2 regions of the Pseudoalteromonas nigrifaciens genome follow, and region 1 is predicted to be linked to the other one. Evidence: predicted binding sites of a transcription regulator. Region 1 holds the regulator's gene; the other holds the start of a gene.
What was found. The regulator NrdR, encoded in region 1, represses ribonucleotide reductase genes. The targets are predictions, from matches to a motif close to AAACACNANATNTNGTGTTT.

Region 1 (11,357 bases):
GTAAAAGCACTATCAAGTTTACAAGATTTAGCAATGCTTACCGTGTCGGGCCCGGGCATGAAAGGTAAAGTAGGGATGGCATCTAAAGTATTTAATGCCCTTGCCCTTGATAATGTGTCGATTGTTTTAATTACCCAGTCATCGTGTGAGTTCAGTATTAGTTTTTGTGTTCATGAGGTCGATTTAGCGCTGGCACTTGAAGCGCTGCAAACCGCATTTAAATTAGAGTCTCAAGCAGGTTTAATTGAACCAATACAAGTAAAGCGTAACTTAGCTATTGTTACTTTGGTGGGCGATAATATGCGTGCGCACAAAGGTTTAGCGGCTAAGTTTTTTGCATCACTTGCTCAAGCACAAGTAAATATTGTAGCTATAGCCCAAGACTCTACCGAAAGTTCTATTTCGGCCGTGATCGATGGTGAACGTTGTAATGGCGCTGTAAAGGTTTGTCATGAGAATTTCTTTACCCATATTCCATCAATTGACGTGTTTTTATTAGGGTGTGGTTTAGTAGGTCAAGAGCTTATTGAGCAATTAGAGCGTCAACAAGCTTGGCTTGAAAAACGCAATATTAAACTTAAGCTTTATGGGGTTGCCAACTCTCGCCAGCTACACTTAGACAGTGAAGGTATTGCCTTTGATGACTGGCAGCAAAAGCTTGGCGCATCAGAGCAAGCTTTTGATTTAAAACTAGTTGAACAATTTGTACAGCAAAATCATTTAATAAACCCAGTATTAGTTGATTGTACTTCGTCAGATGCGTTATCGGCGCAATACGTAGACTTTTTAAATGCCGGTTTCCATGTCGTAGCCGCAAATAAAAAGGCCAATACAAGCTCGTATGCTTACTATCAAGACTTAATTGCAGCAACGCAAAAAAATGGCCGTAAGTTTTTATACGAAACCAATGTAGGAGCCGGTTTACCGGTACTTGATAACTTAAAATCGTTATTTGGTGCAGGAGACGAGTTACTAGAATTTAGCGGTATTTTATCAGGCTCGCTATCGTACATGTTTGGTGCGCTGCAAGATGGCTTGTCACTGTCTGAGGCAACAATTAAAGCTAAAGAAAGTGGCTTTACTGAACCTGATCCGCGTGATGACTTATCGGGGACAGACGTAGCACGAAAACTATTAATTATTGCCCGCGAATCTGGGATGCCACTAGAGCTAAGCGACATTGAAGTAGAGTCGGTATTACCGCACGGTTTTGCACAAGGCGATGATGTAAATACGTTTATGGAAAAGCTCCCTAGCCTAAACGCAGGTTTTAACGACCGAATAGCAAGTGCTGCCGCAGAGGGTAAAGTACTGCGTTACGTAGGCACAATTAAGCAAGGTCACTGTAAGGTAGGTATAGAAGCCGTTGATGCAAAGCATGCACTTTACGATATTCGTGATGGCGAAAACGCATTAGCAATTTTAAGTCAGTATTATCAGCCACGCCCATTTGTTATACGAGGCTATGGCGCAGGCTCGGCAGTAACAGCCGCTGGTGTATTTGCTGATATTTTAAAAACGTTATCGCGCTAGGAGCAAACAATGATTGAAGTATATGCTCCCGCATCTATTGGTAATTTTGCCGTTGGTTTTGACGCATTAGGCGCAGCTCTTGCACCTATTGACGGCAGTTTATTAGGCGATGTAGCCGTTGTTAGTGCCGCATCGAGTGATGAGTTTATTTGCTCTGGCGAATACGCGCATAAGCTACCAAGTGATGCCAGTGAAAACTTAGCGTATCAATGTTTAGTGCATTTTAGAGCGCATGTAGCGCCTAATATGCCAAGTGTAAAGTTGGAGCTGAAAAAGAACTTGCCCATAGGTTCAGGGTTAGGATCAAGTGCGTGTTCGGTGGTAGCAACCTTTGCTGCCCTAGATAAATTTGCCGGAACCAAGCTTAGCCAAGTTGAACTTATTGAGTTAATGGCCGACTTTGAGGCAGTTGTTAGTGGTGGTCGTCATTACGATAACATCACGCCATGTTATTTAGGTGGCCTGCAGCTAACTGGCGATTTAATTCCTAATAAATCAATTGCTTTACCAGTTGATGAAAACTGGTATTACGTTGCTGCGTTTCCTGGTTTTTCACTTAATACAGCAAAAGCACGCTCAGTTTTACCAAAAGAGTTGAGCATGCACGCAGGTGTAGAATTTGCGCAGCGTTTATCTGCCTTTAGTAGTTTATTGTTAATGCATCGCTTTGATGATGCATTAAGTATTATGCAAGACCATATAGCCGAGCCATACCGTGCGCCACTTATAACAGGCTTTAGTGAAGCAAAAGCGAGTTTGCCAGCGCTAGGCGCCGAAATTGTTAGTATTTCTGGTGCAGGGCCAACATTATTTACTGTGTGTAAAACATTAAAAGCTGCACAGCAGTGCGCGCAGTGGCTTGAAAGTAACTACATAAACGAGCAAGGTTTTTGCCATATTTGTAAATTAGATAACGACGGCACACGTCAATTAACAGTTTTATAGGATAGTAGTTATGCAATTACATAATTTAAAAGATAGTTCGCAACAAGTGTCGTTTGTTGAGGCAGTAAAAACGGGTTTAGGGCGTAATCAAGGGGTATTTTTTCCCGAGTCGTTAACACCACTAACGGATGTTGATGCACTAATTGATATGGATTTTGTAACCCGTAGTAGTAAAATACTCTCGCATTTAATTGGCGATGAATTACCAGCAGATACCGTTGCACATATGGTTAAAAATGCATTTAACTTTCCGGTTAAGCTGGTGGAAGTAGCAGAGAACACTTATTGCTTAGAATTGTTTCATGGGCCTACCTTAGCGTTTAAAGATTTTGGTGCGCGCTTTATGGCAGAGTGTTTAGCGCAGTTTAATCAAGGCGATAAAGTGACTATTTTAACTGCAACGTCGGGCGATACTGGCGCGGCGGTTGCACATGCGTTTTATAATAAGCCTAATATCGATGTGGTAATTTTATACCCTAAAGGTAAAATTTCACTGGCGCAGCAAAAGCTCTTTACTACATTGGGTGGCAACATTCATTGTTATGCGGTTGAAGGCAGCTTTGATGATTGCCAAGAGTTAGTTAAAAATGCCTTTTTAGATGAAGAAGTTAAATCTACACTGGGGCTTAACTCTGCTAACTCTATTAATATTAGTCGCTTAGTGGCACAAGTTTGTTATTACTTTGAGGCAATTGCACAATTACCAAAAGCAAAACGGGCTACTGCGCATATTTCGGTTCCAAGTGGTAACTTTGGTAATGTGTGCGCGGCAATGATAGGTGCTGTTATTGGTTTGCCTGTTGGCAAACTTAGTGCAACTACTAATCAAAACGATACAGTACCGCGCTTTATGCTGGATAAAAACTGGACGCCAAACGCGACACTTGAATCACTTTCAAATGCAATGGATGTAAGCAAGCCAAATAACTGGCCACGAGTGCAATCTATGCTCGACAACAATTGGTTTAGCTATGATAATTTTTATTCAACTAGCGTAAACGAGCAAGATACGCAAACAGTGATGAAAAATATTCAACAAACAGGTTATGTTGCTGAGCCGCATACCGCTATTGCATACCAAGGACTTGTTGAAAATCGCGCTCCTGGCGCTGCCGGAATCTTTTTAGCAACGGCTCATCCAGCTAAATTTAAAGACAGTGTTGAAGGTATTTTAAACATTGAACTAGCTATGCCAAAACCACTTGCAGATGCATTAGCCAAGCCATGTTTAGCTAATGATATAAATGCTGATTATGATGCCTTACGTACTGAAATACTTAAAAAATTAAGTTAAAAGTAAGATCTAATTAAAGCGGCCTTGGTCGCTTTTTTATAGGTATATTTTAGTGTGGATGTTAATACTTTCATTAGCTATATAAATATAATAATTAATATATATTTTAATTTGTTATGTAATGATTAAAAAATATCATCTTAAAAAGCCTGTGAAATAAATTCAATCCCTGTTTAAATATCCTCAACTTAAGAGCGTAGGCAAATAGTCGTTTTAAGCGTACAATAAAGCCTCTAAAAAATACCATACACCTTGCCCCAGGAGACCCCAATGTTAGAACGTAGCATGAATATTTCAGATTTTGACCCAGAGTTATTTGACGCAATTGCAAAAGAAACTGCGCGCCAAGAAGATCACATTGAATTAATCGCTTCTGAAAACTACTGTAGCCCACGCGTACTAGAAGCACAGGGTTCACAGTTAACTAATAAATACGCAGAAGGTTATCCGGGCAAACGTTACTATGGCGGTTGTGAGCATGTAGACGTTGTTGAGCAATTAGCGATTGACCGTGCTAATGAACTATTTGGTTCTGACTATGCAAACGTACAACCACATGCTGGTTCGCAAGCAAATGCGGCCGTTTTTTTAGCATTGTTAAACGCCGGTGATACCGTACTAGGTATGAGCTTAGCTCATGGCGGCCATTTAACGCATGGTTCACACGTAAACTTTTCAGGTAAGCTTTATAATGCAATTCAGTATGGCCTAGATGAAACTACAGGCGAAATTGATTACGCACAGGTTGAAGCGCTAGCGCTTGAGCACAAACCAAAAATGATTATTGGTGGCTTCTCAGCATACTCAGGTATTGTTGATTGGGCTAAATTACGTGAAATTGCTGATAAAATTGGCGCTTACTTTTTTGTAGATATGGCGCACGTTGCTGGTTTAATTGCGGCGGGTATTTACCCAAGCCCAGTTCCTCACGCACATGTTGTTACTACAACTACACATAAAACCTTAGCAGGCCCTCGTGGTGGTTTAATTATTTCGGCATGTGGCGACGAAGCTATTTACAAAAAGCTTAACAGTGCTGTTTTCCCTGGTGGCCAAGGCGGTCCTTTATGTCATGTTATTGCTGCTAAAGCTGTGGCATTTAAAGAAGCTCTACAACCAGAATTTAAAGTATATCAAACACAAGTTGTTAAAAATGCACAAGCTATGGTTGCTGTTATGCAGGAACGTGGCTACAAAATTGTATCTGACAAAACTGAAAACCACTTATTCTTACTTGATTTAATCAATAAAGATATTACCGGTAAAGATGCTGATGCTGCTTTGGGTAACGCTCATATTACAGTTAACAAAAACTCAGTGCCTAACGATCCACGTTCACCGTTTGTAACATCTGGCCTACGTATTGGTTCACCTGCAATCACTCGTCGTGGTTTTAAAGAAGCAGAATCTAAAGAGCTTGCTGGCTGGATCTGTGACGTACTAGATAACATCAATGATGAATCAGTACAGGCGCAAGTAAGAGAAAAAGTAAAAGCAATTTGTGCAAAACTACCTGTTTACGCTTAATAAAAGTAAAACAGTAATTTAGATCACAATCGCTTAGTTTTTTGCTAAGATAAAGGCCGCTTAAAAGCGGCCTTTTTTGTTTTTTAAAACGGAAGTACCTAGCTATGCATTGCCCATTTTGTACCGCAAAAGATACCAAAGTTATTGACTCTCGCCTGGTTGGCGGTGGTCACCAAGTGCGTCGTCGTCGTGAATGCAATGACTGCCATGAGCGTTTTACTACGTTTGAGGGCGCAGAACTGGTTATGCCACGGGTAATAAAACAAGATGGCAGCCGCGAACCCTTTAACGAAGATAAATTGTTAAATGGTTTAAACCGCGCACTGGAAAAACGCCCCGTAAGTACCGAACAAGTAGAAGAAGTAGTTAATATAATAAAGTCGCAATTACGCGCAACCGGTGAGCGAGAGGTTTCGAGCCATTTAGTGGGAGAGTGCATTATGGAAGCGCTTAAAAAGCTCGATAAAGTAGCTTATGTGCGCTTTGCCTCGGTGTATCGTTCGTTTGAAGATATTCGCGAATTTGGCGAAGAAATTGCCCGCTTAGGGGAGTAAGTATGCAAAGCGACTGTGTTTTTAACCAATATGACGAAATGTATATGGCACGTGCTATAGAATTGGCTAAAAAAGGCCGGTTTACTACCACGCCTAATCCAAACGTAGGTTGTGTATTAGTTAAAAACAATAAAATAGTAGGCGAGGGATTTCATCAGCTTGCCGGACAAGGGCATGCAGAAGTAAATGCACTTGCTATGGCTGGCAGTAAAGCAAAAGGCGCAACTGCTTATGTTACGCTTGAGCCATGTAGCCATTATGGTCGTACACCACCGTGCGCAGAAGGTTTAAAAGCCGCCGGTGTAGTAAAAGTAATTGCCGCCATGGTCGATAGTAATCCACAAGTGGCTGGTAAGGGGCTGAAAATACTTAGCGACGCTGGTATTGAGGTTGCGTATGGGTTACTTGAAGCACAGGCTAGGGCGCTTAATTTAGGCTTTTTTAAACGCATGGAGCATGGCCTGCCCTATGTAACGTGTAAAATGGCCGCCAGTATTGATGGTAAAACGGCACTTAATAATGGCCAAAGTAAGTGGATAACAGGCGCAGCAGCACGCCAAGACGTACAGTTATATCGTGCACAAAGTTGCGCTATTTTAACCGGTGCCGACACAGTATTAGTAGATGACGCTAAATTAAATGTGCGTAAAAATGAATTACCGCAGGCATTACCTACACAGTTACCGCTTCGCCAACCTGTGCGTGTTATTATTGACTCGCAAAATCGTTTAACCCCAAATCTTGCTTTATTTGCTATTGAAAGTGAAATAATAATTTTTACTACCAAGGTTGATAAATCGCAACATTGGCCGCATTTTGTAAAGCATATAGTAGTAACTGCTAGTAATTCAAAAGTTGATTTAACCGCGGTTTTAAAAAAACTCGCAAAGCTGCAATTTAATACTGTGTGGCTAGAGGCTGGAGCAACCCTTGCGGGTAAAATGGTTGAACTGGATTTAATAGATGAATTTATTTTTTATCTAGCGCCTAAATTAATTGGGTGTGATGGCAAGAGTTTAGTTAATTTTCCTGAGTTGATCAGTATGCAAAATACGATTAATTTAACTTTTAATGAGTGTACGCGTATAGGTGATGATTTACGTATTAGCGCAGTTAAAAGCTCATTAAAACCACTTGATAAAAAAGAGTAATGCTATGTTTACTGGGATAATAGAAGCCACAGGCAAAATTGCTTTATTACAAAAAAAACAAGGCGATTTAGCTATTCGTGTACAAAGCCCTGACCTTGATATGAGTGATGTTAAGTTAGGTGATAGTATTGCCACTAATGGTGTGTGTTTAACTGTTGTTGATAAACATGCAGATGGTTTTAGTGCCGACTTATCAAATGAAACCATAGATTTAACTGGTTTTGCTCATTACACATTAGGGCAAACAGTTAATCTTGAAAAAGCCATGCAACCGGTTTCGCGTTTAGGTGGGCATTTAGTGTCTGGCCATGTTGATGGCATTGCTACAATTACCGCCATTACGCCAAATGCACGTGCTACAGAATATTGGCTAACCACAGATGAAAACCTAATGAAATACATACCATACAAAGGTTCGGTATGTATTGATGGTATTAGCCTAACAGTGAACGCAGTAGAAGGTAATAAATTTAAATTAACGATTGTGCCCCATACTAGCGAGCAAACTACGATAGCTAATTTTAAAGTGGGCACCCAAGTTAATTTGGAAGTCGACCAAATTGCGCGTTATTTAGAGCGGCTTATAAAAGGCGCAGAGCAGCCTACGGGCGCTGATATTTCAATGAGCTTACTCGCAAAAGCGGGCTTTATTAAGTAACGCAACTAACAACTAATAAGAGTGAATTATGAACTTACACAGCGCAGAAGAAATTATCGCAGACATTAAAGCCGGTAAAATGGTTATTTTAATGGACGATGAAGACAGGGAAAATGAAGGCGATTTAATTATTGCCGCCGAGCATATTAGTGCAGAAGCTATTAACTTTATGGCCACGCATGGCCGTGGTTTAATTTGTTTAACTATGACGCAACAGCGATGCGAGCAACTTGATTTACCGCTTATGGTAAAAAATAACGGTGCTGCGTTTTCAACTAATTTTACAATGTCGATAGAAGCTTCAAAAGGCGTTACTACAGGTATTTCGGCAGCAGATAGAGCACGTACAGTACAGGCTGCTATAGCTAAAGGCGCAGTGCCTAGCGATATAGTACAGCCTGGGCATATTTTTCCTATAATGGCACAACCTGGCGGTGTTTTAACACGTGCTGGGCACACTGAAGCAGGCTGCGACTTAGCCCGTTTAGCAGGGCTTGAGCCTTCATCGGTTATTGTTGAAATACTCAATGCAGATGGCACTATGGCGCGCCGTCCTGACTTAGAAGTGTTTTCTAAACAGCACGATATTAAAATTGGCACCATAGCTGATTTAATTGAATACCGTAACTTAAACGAAACCACGATAGAGCAAGTGGCAAAGTGTAAGTTACCTACCGAGCACGGTGAGTTTGATTTAGTAACCTACAAAGACACCATTGACGGACAGCTACATTACGCATTAGTAAAAGGCGAAATAAAACAACAAGCGCCAACCGTAGTGCGAGTGCATTTACAAAGCACCTTTAACGATATTTTACTCTCAGATAGAAACTCTGAGCGTAGCTGGGGCGTGTCTGACGCAATGGCTTATATAGCTAAGCACAATGGTGTATTAGTTATTTTAGGCAAACAAGAAAGTACCGCAGAGCTTGAGGCAACCGTAAAGGCGTTTGCAGCCGAAGATTCGGGTGAAGATGTAACACCGAATAAATTTACAGGTACGTCTCGTACTGTAGGCGTGGGTTCACAAATTTTAGCCGATTTAGGCATTAAACAAATGCGCTTAATGAGTCGCCCTAAAAAGTATCATGCACTTTCAGGGTTTCATTTAGAAGTTGTTGACTACATAGAGCCGCAGTAATTAGACGCTAGGCTATTATTTTATTTTTATGGTATGATGCGCTGCAATTTTTGCGCAATCGAAATCGCTCAAACTTATTTTTAAGGTTATCAAATGAAAATTATTGAAGGTAGTAAGTACGCTCCGGGCAAAAAATTTGCCATTGTCATTTCTCGCTTTAATGACTTTATTGGTAGTAGCTTATTAGCAGGCGCTATTGATGAATTAAAACGCACAGGTGGTGTATCGGATGACGATATTACCGTGGTTTATGTACCTGGCGCGGTTGAATTACCTTTAGCAGCGAAACGTATTGCGGCAAAAAAACAGTATGATGCAATCATCGCTTTAGGCGTAGTGATCAGAGGTGGTACTCCACACTTTGACCTAGTTGCTGGCGAATCAAACAAAGGTCTTGCGCAAGTATCACTTGAGTATGATATACCGGTTGCATTTGGCGTATTAACCACAGAAAGCATTGAACAAGCAATTGAGCGTGCTGGCACCAAAATGGGCAATAAAGGCGGCGAAGCTGCTTTAGGCGCGCTTGAAATGGTTAATGTGTTAGATAAAATTTAAGTTTAAGGAATTTTTGTGAAACCAGCAGCAAGACGTAAAGCACGTATATTAGCACTTCAGGCCATTTATTCTTGGCAATTAAGTGGCAATGCAATTGCCGATATCGAACAACAAATGTTGATCGAAAACGACGTGACTAAAATTGATGTTGAATATTTTAAAGATTTAGCCAGTGGCGTTGCGGTAAATTATAAGCAACTAGACGAGGCTGTATCACCGCATTTAACCCGTCCATTCGATGAGTTAGATATGGTTGAACGCGCAATATTACGTTTAAGCAGCTATGAGCTAAAATTTCGTGAAGATGTTCCATACAAAGTGGCTATCAACGAAAGCATTGAATTAGCTAAAATGTTTGGCGCTGAAGATAGCCATAAATTTGTAAACGGTGTACTTGATAAAGCAGTTAAGCATTTACGTAAGTAATATTTAGTCAAATTTTGATAATTATTTTATCAGAACTGGCTGGTATAAATTACCGTTAAAAAGGAGAGCCGGCATAGGTCGGCTTTTTTGTGTATGAAGGAATTTGAATTAATTAATCGTTATTTTAAAGGTCGTGGTATTACTCGCCGTGATGTTAACTTAGGGATTGGAGATGACTGTGCATTAGTTACTGTGCCGCAAAATTGTCAGCTTGCTATAACAACCGATACGCTCGTTGCTGGTGTACATTTTTTTGATGACATTGAACCTCGCGCACTCGGGCACAGAGCATTGGCTGTAAATTTAAGTGATTTAGCGGCAATGGGGGCAGAGCCTACATGGGTTTCTATCGCTTTAACACTTCCGAGTATTGATCAGCAATGGATTGAAGAATTGACTGACGGCATGCATGAAATTGCCGAATATTTTAATGTACAAATAATAGGTGGCGATACGACTCAAGGACCTTTGAGTATTACTATTTGTGCAAAAGGTACAGTACCTGAAGGCACTGCACTATGCCGAAATGGCGCAAAAGTAGGTGACTGGATTTTTGTAACTGGGCCGTTAGGAGATGCGGGGCTTGCAATAGAGTCTCGCAAGCAAGGCTTAACGATTGAACCTGAGCATCTAAAACATATTAAAAAGCGCCTTAACTTCCCTACACCTAGAGTGGCTGCAGGGCAGGTATTACGTGGGCTTGCGTCTTCTGCCATTGATATTTCAGATGGTTTACTAGCCGATTTAGGCCATATACTAAATATGTCGCAGGTTAGCGCAACGGTTAATATTGAAAGCATACCCACCTCGGATGCAATGAAAGCTAGCCTTGATTTTGAACAACAATTACCGTTTATACTAAATTACGGCGACGACTATGAACTGCTTTATACCGTGCCTGATAGCAATAAAAGTATGCTTGATGTAAAACTGCGTCAATATGGCGTAGAGGCAATTTGTATTGGCCAAATAAAAAGTGGCGAAGGGCAAATTGACCTGTTACATAAAGGCGAAAAGTTTACTTTTAAGCACCAAGGTTTTGAGCACTTTTCTAAGGATTTAAGTTGAACAACAAGCGTTTATTTAACCTAAAGCGTCCACATCAGTTTTTTGGTTTAGGTTTTGGTACTGGGCTTGCACCTATAGCCCCAGGCACATTTGGTACTTTGGCCGCTTTACCTTTTATTTTTATAACCATGCACTACCCGTTGTGGTTACAAATAGTATTTGCTGTAGTGATCAGTGTTTTTGGTATTTGGGCTTGTGGCAAGACCGCAGATGATTTAGGGGTACACGATCACCCTGCGATTGTATGGGATGAAGTGGCAGGTTACTACATCACTATGATTGGTACGGCACTGAGCTGGCAAACATTATTGGTTGGTTTTTTACTGTTTCGTTTTTTTGATATAGTCAAACCAGGCCCTATCCGTGTGCTCGACAAGCGTGCCCATGGTGGATTTGGCATTATGATTGATGACGTACTTGCCGGTATATTTTCACTTATTTGTTTGCAAGCGCTGATAAAAGTAGGTTTACTACCCTTTTAGTTTATTATTTGATTGTTTAG
Region 2 (11,357 bases), 1.1 Mb from region 1:
TAAGTTTTCAACAACAGTAGTGCCATTTGCTAATGCCGCTAATAACAATATACGGTTTGATAAGCTTTTTGAACCCGGCAGAGTGACGCTGCCATTAACACGCGAAATAGGTTCTAAGCGTAATTGTTCCATTAGCTATTTTCCTTTGCAAAAGCAGCCATAAAATCAACAAGCGCTTGCACGCCCTCAAGTGGCATTGCGTTGTAAATACTGGCGCGCATTCCACCTACAATTCTATGGCCTTCGAGTGCTAGCAAGCCCGCTTCGTTTGATTGAGCAACAAACTTACTGTTTAAGCTTTCATCATTTAACCAAAAAGGGACGTTCATACGCGAGCGACTATGCTTAGCTACTTTATTAGAATAAAAATCAGAATTATCGATAAAATTATAAAGTAGTTCAGCTTTTGCAATATTTTGTGCTTCCATGGCTTTTACACCGCCATTTTGCTCAAGCCATTGGAATACTTCAGCCGCTAAATACCATGCAAATGTTGGTGGCGTATTAAACATACTGCCCTGCTTGGCCTCTAGTGCATAATCTAAAATACCTGGTTTAGGAAGCCCTTCACGTGCTAGTAATGTTTTACGTACGATAACGATTGCAATGCCCGAAGGACCTATATTTTTTTGTGCGCCAGCGTAAATTAAATCAAATTGATTAACGTCAATTTCACGCGATAAAATAGTTGACGACATATCTGCGATAATTGGCGCTGTTGGATGACTCGGTACATCAAAAATCTCTAAGCCATCAACGGTTTCGTTAGGGCAATAGTGAATGTACGACGCATCTGCAGGCAACTGCCAGTCAGCCACTGCTTTAATCGAAAATTGACCATCGGTATCGTTACGAACATCGATAGCAGTAGTTTGGGTAAACTTATTTGCTTCATCCGTTGCACTTTTTGACCATACGCCGTTTTCGCAGTAAACCGCTGATTTATTTTCCTGATGTAAATTTAATGGCACAGCACTAAATTGACCGCGACCGCCACCATGCATAAACAGCACTTCAAATTCATCGCTAATATTCATTAAACGACGCAGGCTCGCTTCACATTTTTTAGTGAGCGCTAAAAACTCTTTACTACGGTGACTCATTTCCATCACCGATACACCCAAACCTTGCCAATCTATAAATTCTTGTTGTGCTTTTTTCATTACTGCTGGCGGTAACATGGCCGGCCCCGCACAAAAATTATACTTACTCATTACCTTTTCCTCATTCCAGTAATTAAAAAATTAAACACCTGATTACCATTCAATCAGGTTATACACACTAAATTAAAGCTGTGATCATTAAGTGGGCTATAGCCTCACTCATAGTATTAAAGCCTTCATTACCTATAAAGCTGCATTAATGCAGCAAACAGAGCAATATAAAACAATTACTGAGAACAACTATATATATAAATTAACGTCTTGCAATTGAGTCTTTTTGCTATTGTAAAAATTATTTTATTGCGCAGTATTATTAATATTAATTTTATTCAACACCATTAAAAAAAGCGGCCAAGGCCGCTTTTTTAATCTCAATTATTCTGAAGGAGGATTATCATCCGCTACTTCATCAATAACCGTATCAACTGTTTCGACGTCTTCGATATCAATTAAGTCACTTTCGGTAACTTCAATCTCTTCTATACGTTGTAAACCAACTACTTGCTCTTCGTCAATAGTTCTGATCAAAATAACACCTTGCGTATTACGTCCAACCGTAGAAACTTCATTAACACGAGTTCGTACTAAGGTACCACGATTTGAAATAATCATTATTTCATCGTTATCGTCAACTTGTACAGCACCTACAACCGCACCATTACGCTCACTTACTTTAATAGACACTACACCTTGAGTCGCACGACTCTTCGCTGGGTAGTCTTCAAGTAAAGTACGTTTACCGTAGCCGTTTTCAGTCACGGTTAAAATAGCACCATCTGTTTTAGGCACAATTAACGATACTACGCGTTGTCCTTCAGGCATTTTAATACCACGAACACCTGTAGCTGTACGGCCCATAGGACGAACACCTTTGAAGCGAATCTCAGGGTTACCTTCTTCGTCTAGTACTGGGTTACCGTTTTCATCAACAACCGTTGTTTCTTCTGCTTCTTTAAAGCGTACTACTTTACCCGCATCGGTAAACAACATAATTTCGTTGCTGCCATCGGTAACATCAACACCAATTAGGCTATCGCCTTCATTTAGGTTAACCGCAATAATACCGCTTGCACGTTGACGACTGTATGCCGTTAGTGGTGTTTTCTTCACTGTACCAAATGCGGTTGCCATAAAGATGTATTTATCTTCTGCATACTCGCGTACTGGTAATATAGCGGTAATACGTTCATCTGCCTCAAGTGGTAATAAGTTAACAATTGGTTTGCCGCGCGCTGCACGACTTGCAAGTGGTAACTGATACACTTTAAGCCAATATAAACGACCAGCCGTTGAGAAACACAATATAGTATCGTGCGTATTAGCAACTAATAAACGTTCAATGAAATCTTCATCTTTCATCTTCGTTGCCGATTTACCTTTACCACCACGACGCTGCGCTTCGTAATCAGACAGAGCCTGATACTTAACATAACCTTCGTGAGAAAGCGTTACTACTACGTTTTCTTCGGTAATTAAATCTTCAAGGCTGATATCGTGTGCTGCGGCATTTATTTCAGTACGACGCTCATCACCATATTGCGCTTTAATTTCAACTAACTCATCGCGAATAACTTCCATTAAACGCTCTGGTGTTGCCAAAATATGTAAAAGCTCAGCAATTAAATCTAATAACGATTGGTATTCAGTTAGAATCTTTTCGTGTTCTAAACCCGTTAGCTTATGTAAGCGTAAATCTAGGATTGCTTGAGCTTGTTGCTCAGAAATAAAGTATTGACCATCGCGAATACCTAACTCAGCAGCTAACCAATCTGGGCGGGCAACGTTGTCTTCGCCTGCTTTATCAAGCATGGCTTTTACGTTACCTAATTCCCACGAACGCGCTGTTAAAGCAACTTTTGCTTCAGCAGGTGTTGGTGAATTACGAATAAGCTCAATAATTGGGTCGATGTTTGCCAGTGCAATTGCTAAACCTTCTAGCATATGCGCACGGTCACGCGCTTTGCGTAAATCAAAAACAGTACGACGAGTTACTACTTCACGGCGGTGAATAATAAACTCTTCAAGCATTTCTTTTAAATTAAAGCACTTAGGCTGGTTGTTAATTAACGCAACCATATTCATACCAAACACAGTTTGTAACTGCGTTTGCGCATATAAATTATTTAAAATAACTTCGCCTACGTCACCACGTTTAATCTCAATAACGATACGCATACCGTCTTTATCTGATTCATCACGTAGCGCACTAATACCTTCAATTTTTTTATCTTTAACCAGCTCAGCAATTTTTTCAATTAGGCGCGCTTTGTTAACTTGATAAGGTATTTCGTGAACAATGATAGTTTCACGATGCGTTTTTTCATCTACTTCTATTTCAGCGCGGGCACGCATGTACACTTTACCACGGCCAGTTAAATAGGCTTGCTCTATGCCTTTTTTACCGTTGATAATTGCAGCCGTTGGGAAATCTGGGCCCGGGATATAATCCATTAACTCTAAAATAGATAATTCAGGGTTTTGAATGAGTGCTAAACAGCCATTTACCACTTCAGTTAAGTTATGAGGTGGAATGTTTGTTGCCATACCTACCGCAATACCCGATGAACCGTTTACTAATAAGTTAGGAACTCTGGTTGGTAAAACGTCAGGGATTTGCTCAGTGCCGTCGTAGTTAGGAACGAAATCAACCGTTTCTTTTTCAAGATCGGCTAATAATTCATGCGACATTTTTGCCATACGTACTTCTGTATAACGCATTGCCGCTGCTGAATCACCATCAACCGAACCGAAGTTACCTTGACCATCTACTAGCATATAACGCAGTGAGAATGGCTGTGCCATACGTACTATAGTGTCGTAAACAGCACTATCGCCGTGTGGGTGGTATTTACCGATTACGTCACCGACAACACGTGCCGATTTTTTGTAAGGCTTGTTCCAATCATTACTAAGCTCGTTCATTGCAAACAAAACGCGGCGGTGAACAGGTTTTAAGCCATCACGCACGTCTGGTAATGCACGTCCTACAATTACGCTCATTGCGTAATCTAAGTAGGAGTTTTTTAACTCGTCTTCAATATTGACTGGCAGAATGCCATGGGCGAGATCAGTCATTGATATCACATTCCTTCAGTATCAGCTCTTAAACACCCACTATTAGGTATCAAGAGAATTTGTTATTATTGCTAAAGAAACATGCTACCACAATTTATTTAGATTTACAGGCGCAAAACTTTGCGATTTACCAATTTAGCCCTATATAATGCCCCCAGATTGACGAGGAAGTATTTTATGACCGAACATCAAAATGTAGATCACGCAGAAATTGCAAAATTTGAGGCCATCGCAGAGCGGTGGTGGGATTTAGACGGGGAATTTAAACCGCTTCACGAAATAAACCCCTTACGTTTAGACTTTATAGCCAATAAAACTGGCGGTTTATTTGACAAAGAAACACTAGATGTAGGTTGTGGCGGCGGTATTTTAAGCCAGAGCATGGCGCGCATGGGGGCAAAGGTAACTGGAATAGATATGGGGCAAGAGCCTTTAACTGTTGCCAAATTACACAGCCTAGAGACAGGCGTACATGTAGAGTATATTAAAGTACCTGCTGAACAATATGCATCCGAGCACCCTGCTCGCTTTGATGTAGTAACCTGTATGGAAATGCTGGAGCATGTACCCGATCCGGCTTCTATTATTCATGCTGTTGCAGAGCTTGCAAAACCCGGCGCTGATGTGTTTTTTTCAACACTTAATAAAACCCCTAAAGCCTATTTGTACGCCATTATTGGTGCAGAAAAGCTATTAAAAATGGTGCCTGAAGGCACTCACGATCACAAAAAGTTTATTAAACCAGCACAGTTAATTGCCTGGGCTGAACAAGCGGGTTTAAAAGTGCGCGCCAGTGCTGGGTTATCTTATAATCCATTATCTAAGCAGTACTCGCTTAATACCGACGTAAGCGTAAATTATATTCTGCATTTTGAGAAGTTAGCGTAATGGCTAGCTCTCAATCAACGTCACCTACTATAGAGTACGATGCTTTTTTATTTGACTTAGATGGCACTTTACTCGATACCGCTGATGACTTAGGTGCAGCTTTAAATACCGTACTGCGTTCGCAGCAATTAGATACAGTAAGTCGTGAGGTATATCGCGCTGCTGCATCTAATGGCGCAGCAGCCTTGTTAGAGGTCGGTTTTAAAGATAAATGGGGTGAGCAACCGCAAGCACAACTCGTTAAGCAATTAATTGATGCCTACGCGGCTAACATAGCCAAACACACCACGTGCTTTGCTGGTATTGAGCCACTACTTATCGAACTGGAGCGAAAAAACATCAAATGGGGGATCATGACTAACAAACCCGGATTTTTAACCGCTCCTTTAGTAGCCGCGATCCCTGCTTTAAAAAATGCCTGCGTGGTTATCAGTGGCGATACTTTAGCTGAAGCTAAACCTTCGCCTTTACCTTTACTACATTGTGCCAAGCTAATGGGCGTTACGCCTAATCGTTGCTTGTACATTGGCGATGCTTTGCGTGACATTCAAGCAGGTAAAGCGGCAGGTATGCACACCGCAACCGCACTTTGGGGTTACGTGCCTAACTTAACCGAAGTTTTGAGCTGGCAGGCCGATTTTAATTGGCAAAGCCCTATTGAAGGTTTTAACCATATATAGTGCTATGTTAATTATTAAACACTATATATTGTGATTGTGTTAGTTTTCACACAAAGCCTGCTGATAAAAAAAGCAGTCAAAATATATTTTCAAAAAGCGTAAAATTAGTAGATCCTGCGTTTACTTTTGTAAATTTCAACTTAACCGAATGTTAGAAGGTTAATGCCTACTAACACAAATGTGTTATCCCGACGTTATCCACAATTAGGGGCAATTCTGCCCCTTGCAAAACAACGCAGACCACATTATCTTTCTCAGTAACGCTTTGATGAAATTAACATTTTATAAAAGTGGAGGGGCTAACACCATACTGATATATGGTGTTAGTAAAGACACTTGCTAAAATTTCAGCAAAGCGCTTGGTTTTACAAAATTTAGCGTAACTTATTCTGAAATTGTCGGCAAGTACAAGATAAAATTTCGGGTAATTAAAATTGAAAATAAGTATTTCTATAGAAGTTTCGGAAAATGTTATAATGATTGTTTCTAAAGCTATTATAACTCTGTGCAGTTTGTTCATAATCTAAATCTAAATGGGCTAATTTTTAGCCCTTTTTTATATCTAGCATTCCAATACTACTATATCTGTGAAAACAGCCTTGCCTCAATCTTATATATAATAACCAAGTATCTCATACAAAAACTCAGCTCAACCATATATAGTGCTATGTTAATTAATAAACACTATATATTGTGATTAAGTTAGTTTTTACGCAAGGCTTGGTGATAAAAAAAGCAGTCTGAATTTATTTTAAAAATACATAAATTTAGCAGATCATTAGTTGATTTTTGCATATTTCACCTTAAATGATTGTTCGAAGGTGAGTGTCTACTAACACAGAGGCTATATCTCCTCATTATCTACTAATAGAGCTAATTCTACCTCTTGCAAATGAACTCAGACCACACTATCTTGTGATCATTAAATAGAACAGCACCAGATATTGTGGCCAAATGTTATTCAATTAAATTCTCCAATTTAATGTAATTTATACTAAACAAGTATCAACCTTGCTTCAGAGAGGCATAAACATTGGTCAAAATACATAATTCCCAAGGAATACAGGCAAAACTATGAACCAACAGTTATCTGTAAGCAAACGTGACGGCCGTAAAGAGCCACTTGATCTTGACAAGATCCATCGCGTTATTGAATGGGCCGCCGAAGGGTTAAATAACGTTTCGGTTTCGCAAGTTGAATTAAAATCACACATTCAATTTTACGACGGTATTCGTACTAAAGATATTCACGAAACCATCATTAAAGCTGCAGCCGATCAGATTTCAAAAGAATCTCCTGATTATCAGTATTTGTCAGCACGTTTAGCTGTATTCCATTTACGTAAAAAAGCGTATGGCCAATTTGAGCCACCACGTTTATTTGATCATGTAACAAAAATGGTTGGCGACAAACGCTACGACGCTCACCTACTGGTAGATTACACCGAGCAAGAGCTTGACGAATTAGACGAATACCTAGATCACAGCCGTGACCTTAACTTTAGTTATGCTGCGGTTAAACAGCTTGAAGGTAAATACTTAGTTCAAAACCGTGTAACCGGTGAGATTTATGAAAGCGCGCAGTTTTTATATATTTTAGTCGCTGCTAGCTTATTTGCTGACTACCCTCGCGATACACGTATTGCGTATATAAAACGTTTTTACGATGCGATTTCATTGTTTAAAATTTCACTGCCTACGCCAATTATGGCAGGTGTTCGTACGCCAACACGCCAGTTTAGCTCGTGTGTATTAATAGAGTGTGGCGACAGCCTTGATTCAATTAACGCCACCTCGTCTGCAATTGTTAAATACGTATCGCAACGTGCTGGCATTGGTATTAACGCAGGTCGTATTCGAGCTTTAGGTAGCCATATTCGCAATGGCGAAGCGTACCATACGGGTTGTATTCCTTTTTATAAGCACTTTCAAACAGCGGTTAAAAGCTGTTCGCAAGGCGGTGTACGTGGCGGCGCAGCAACCTTGTTCTACCCGCTTTGGCATTTAGAAGTAGAAAACCTGTTAGTACTTAAAAATAACCGCGGGGTTGATGACAACCGCGTGCGTCATTTAGATTACGGCGTACAGTTTAATAAACTAATGTACTCGCGTTTAATTAAAGACGACTACATTACCTTGTTTAGCCCCTCTGATGTGCCAGGCCTTTACGATGCATTTTTTGAAGACCAAGACGAGTTTGACGCGCTTTATGTAAAATACGAGCAAGACGAATCAATTCGTAAAAAACGCATTAAAGCTATTGAACTGTTCTCAATGTTTGCGCAAGAACGTGCAAGTACCGGTCGTATTTACTTACAAAACGTTGACCACTGTAATACGCACAGCCCGTTCATTGCTAAAGTGGCACCTATTCGCCAATCTAATTTATGTTTAGAAATTGCATTACCAACTAAGCCGTTGGATAACGTAAACGACGAAGAAGGCGAAATTGCGCTATGTACACTCTCTGCATTTAACTTAGGGGCTATTGAGTCACTAGATGAACTTGAAGAATTGGCTGAGCTTGCTGTACGCGCTTTAGATAACTTACTTGATTTTCAAGACTACCCAGTACCGGCTGCAAAAAATGCCACTATGGGTCGTCGTACTCTAGGAATAGGCGTAATTAACTACGCATACTACCTAGCTAAAAACGGTAAGCGTTATTCAGATGGCAGCGCAAATGCACTAACGCACAAAACATTTGAAGCGATTCAATACTACTTAATGAAAGCATCAAACGAGCTTGCTAAAGAGCGTGGTGCATGTCCTAAGTTTAACGAAACAACCTACTCTCAAGGTATAATGCCAACAGATACGTACAAGCGAGATCTTGACAAAATTTGTGATGAGCCACTACACCTTGATTGGGATGCATTACGTGCCAGCATTAAAGAGCACGGTATGCGTAACTCAACAGTAAGTGCGCTAATGCCATCAGAAACATCGTCGCAAATTTCTAACGCAACAAACGGTATTGAGCCACCACGTGGTCATATTAGCGTTAAAGCAAGTAAAGACGGTATTTTAAAGCAAGTTGTACCTGAATATGAACGTTTAAAAGATAACTACGAGTTACTGTGGGATATTCCTTCAAACGATGGTTACTTACAACTTGTGGGTATAATGCAAAAATTTATTGACCAGTCTATTTCGGCCAATACAAATTATGATCCTGGTAAGTTTGAAGGCGGTCGCGTACCGATGAAAGTCTTATTAAAAGATTTGCTTAGCGCCTACAAACTGGGTGTTAAAACCTTGTACTATCACAATACCCGCGATGGTGCATCTGATGCACAAGAAGATACACCGGATCTTGAAGATGATGATTGCGCAGGCGGCGCGTGTAAAATTTAATTTTTGAGTTTTTATTTTAAGCGGGCACTAAGCCCGCTTTATTCTGATAGTTTTTTGAGTGATAAACATGTCTTATACTACCTTTAGTCGTAAACATAATAACCAAATGGAAGAGCCAATGTTTTTTGGCCAAACCGTTAACGTATCTCGTTATGATCAACAAAAATACCCTATTTTTGAAAAACTAATTGAAAAGCAGCTTTCGTTTTTTTGGCGCCCAGAAGAAGTAGACGTAAGCAAAGACCGCTTAGACTTTCAAGCATTACCTGATCATGAAAAGCATATATTTTTAAGTAACTTAAAATATCAAACATTGCTTGATAGCGTACAAGGGCGTTCACCAAACGTGGCCCTACTACCTATTGTATCGCTACCAGAGTTAGAAACATGGATAGAAACGTGGGCGTTTAGTGAAACGATTCATAGCCGCTCGTACACGCATATTATTCGTAATGTTACCCAAGCACCTGAACTTATTTTTGATGACATAGTTAGCAATGACAAAATTAGTGAACGTGCCGATGCGGTAACAAAATACTACGATGATTTAATTAACTCAGTGTCGCTTTACAATTTATACGGTGAAGGCAAACACGAGATTAACGGTAAATCTGTTGTTGTTAATTTATTTGAGCTGAAAAAGAAACTTTACCTGGCAATGATGTCGGTAAATATTTTAGAAGCGATTCGTTTTTATGTCAGCTTTGCCTGCTCGTTTGCGTTTGCTGAGCGTGAATTGATGGAAGGTAACGCTAAAATAATCAAGCTTATTGCCCGCGATGAAGCGCTACATTTATCTGGCACTCAGCATATTTTAAATATTATGCAAGACGGTAAAGACGATCCAGAAATGGCGATTGTTGCCGCGCAGTGCCGCGACGAAGCAATTAAAATGTTTGTGGACGCTGCAGAGCAAGAAAAAGAATGGGCCGAGTACTTATTCAAAGATGGCTCAATGATTGGCTTAAATAAACACATTTTATGTCAGTACGTTGAATACATTACCAACGCTCGAATGACAGCCATTGGTTTTCCTGCACAGTTTAAAAACAACAGTAATCCTATCCCATGGATAAACTCTTGGTTGGTGTCAGATAACGTGCAAGTAGCACCACAAGAAGCTGAAATTAGCTCCTACCTTGTTGGTCAAATAGACTCGCAAGTTGATGCCTCTGAATTTGGTGACTTTGATTTATAATGACTGATCGACCTACTGCAAGCATTACGCTTGCAGATAACAGCCAGTGCATAGAATTTAGCACTGGCTGCCCTTCTGTTTTACACTGCCTAGAATCTCAACAGATAGAAGTGGCCTTTCAATGCCGCGAAGGCTATTGCGGTGCCTGCAGAGCGACTTTAGTGTCGGGTAAAGTTGATTATAATGAAGAGCCTCTAGCGTTTGTACGCGACGGCGAAATACTGTTGTGCTGCTGCAAACCTAATGGCGACATACATATTAAACTTTAACTTCAACTTCATTTAAACCAAACAGTCTAAAAATCACTCTCTAATCAGTTTTAAGTACTTTTAAACCACTTAGTTTAAAAGTACTTTTTAGCCCTTTATAAAAAGCATATTCATAAACCAAATTAATTAACCTTTATAAATTGTTAACAATCAAAGCCTTGCAGATTTCCCTGCTAATTAATTACTAAAATCGATAAGGTTATACTATAACATCATTGAACCGTCGCTTTTGTAGTGTTATATTATATCACAACATAACAACCACGAACTTAAAGACTCATGACTAAGCTAACATTAATCTCCTCTGCAATTTTTTCTGTTTTATGCTCTCACTCTGCACTTGCTGCTACTGTTAATGGCAAAGTAACAGATGAAAAAAATCAACCTATTGAAAACGCCACTATTCATGTACACGGTAAATCTCAAAGCGTTAAAACTAACAAGCTTGGCGAGTTTGCCATTGAGCTTGATGCGAGCGCCCAGCTGCATATTAGCAAAGATAACTATAGCGATTCACGCATTACGGTAACCGAGTCATCAAACAATATTGCAATTGCTTTAAAGCCAACCTCTATTGAAACTGTAGTTGTGTTTGCATCGGCCTTGCACAAAAGTAGCTTAGAAATGATTTCTCCGGTAAATGTACTCTCTGGTGATGAGCTAAGAAACAAGTCAAAGCCAACGCTTGGCGAAACCCTAAAAGGCTTACCGGGAGTTAACGCGAGTT

Region 2: the regulator NrdR is predicted to act here: its motif matches at 6,739-6,758, upstream of nrdA (class 1a ribonucleoside-diphosphate reductase subunit alpha).

What each region holds. Positions count from the first base shown of each region.
Region 1 covers NZ_CP011036.1:2,789,016-2,800,372, reverse strand. Annotated here, with positions in the region: gene thrA (bifunctional aspartate kinase/homoserine dehydrogenase I) at 1-1,533, shown strand, start outside; gene thrB (homoserine kinase) at 1,543-2,478, shown strand; gene thrC (threonine synthase) at 2,489-3,772, shown strand; gene glyA (serine hydroxymethyltransferase) at 4,043-5,299, shown strand; gene nrdR (transcriptional regulator NrdR) at 5,404-5,853, shown strand; gene ribD (bifunctional diaminohydroxyphosphoribosylaminopyrimidine deaminase/5-amino-6-(5-phosphoribosylamino)uracil reductase RibD) at 5,856-7,004, shown strand; gene PNIG_RS13225 (riboflavin synthase) at 7,009-7,662, shown strand; gene ribBA (bifunctional 3,4-dihydroxy-2-butanone-4-phosphate synthase/GTP cyclohydrolase II) at 7,691-8,803, shown strand; gene ribH (6,7-dimethyl-8-ribityllumazine synthase) at 8,897-9,361, shown strand; gene nusB (transcription antitermination factor NusB) at 9,377-9,787, shown strand; gene thiL (thiamine-phosphate kinase) at 9,881-10,855, shown strand; gene PNIG_RS13200 (phosphatidylglycerophosphatase A family protein) at 10,852-11,337, shown strand.
Region 2 covers NZ_CP011036.1:1,667,846-1,679,202, reverse strand. Annotated here, with positions in the region: gene aroA (3-phosphoshikimate 1-carboxyvinyltransferase) at 1-132, opposite strand, end outside; gene serC (3-phosphoserine/phosphohydroxythreonine transaminase) at 132-1,214, opposite strand; gene gyrA (DNA topoisomerase (ATP-hydrolyzing) subunit A) at 1,539-4,238, opposite strand; gene ubiG (bifunctional 2-polyprenyl-6-hydroxyphenol methylase/3-demethylubiquinol 3-O-methyltransferase UbiG) at 4,416-5,126, shown strand; gene PNIG_RS08145 (HAD family hydrolase) at 5,126-5,806, shown strand; gene nrdA (class 1a ribonucleoside-diphosphate reductase subunit alpha) at 6,881-9,163, shown strand; gene nrdB (class Ia ribonucleoside-diphosphate reductase subunit beta) at 9,231-10,361, shown strand; gene yfaE (class I ribonucleotide reductase maintenance protein YfaE) at 10,361-10,630, shown strand; gene PNIG_RS08125 (TonB-dependent receptor) at 10,910-11,357, shown strand, end outside.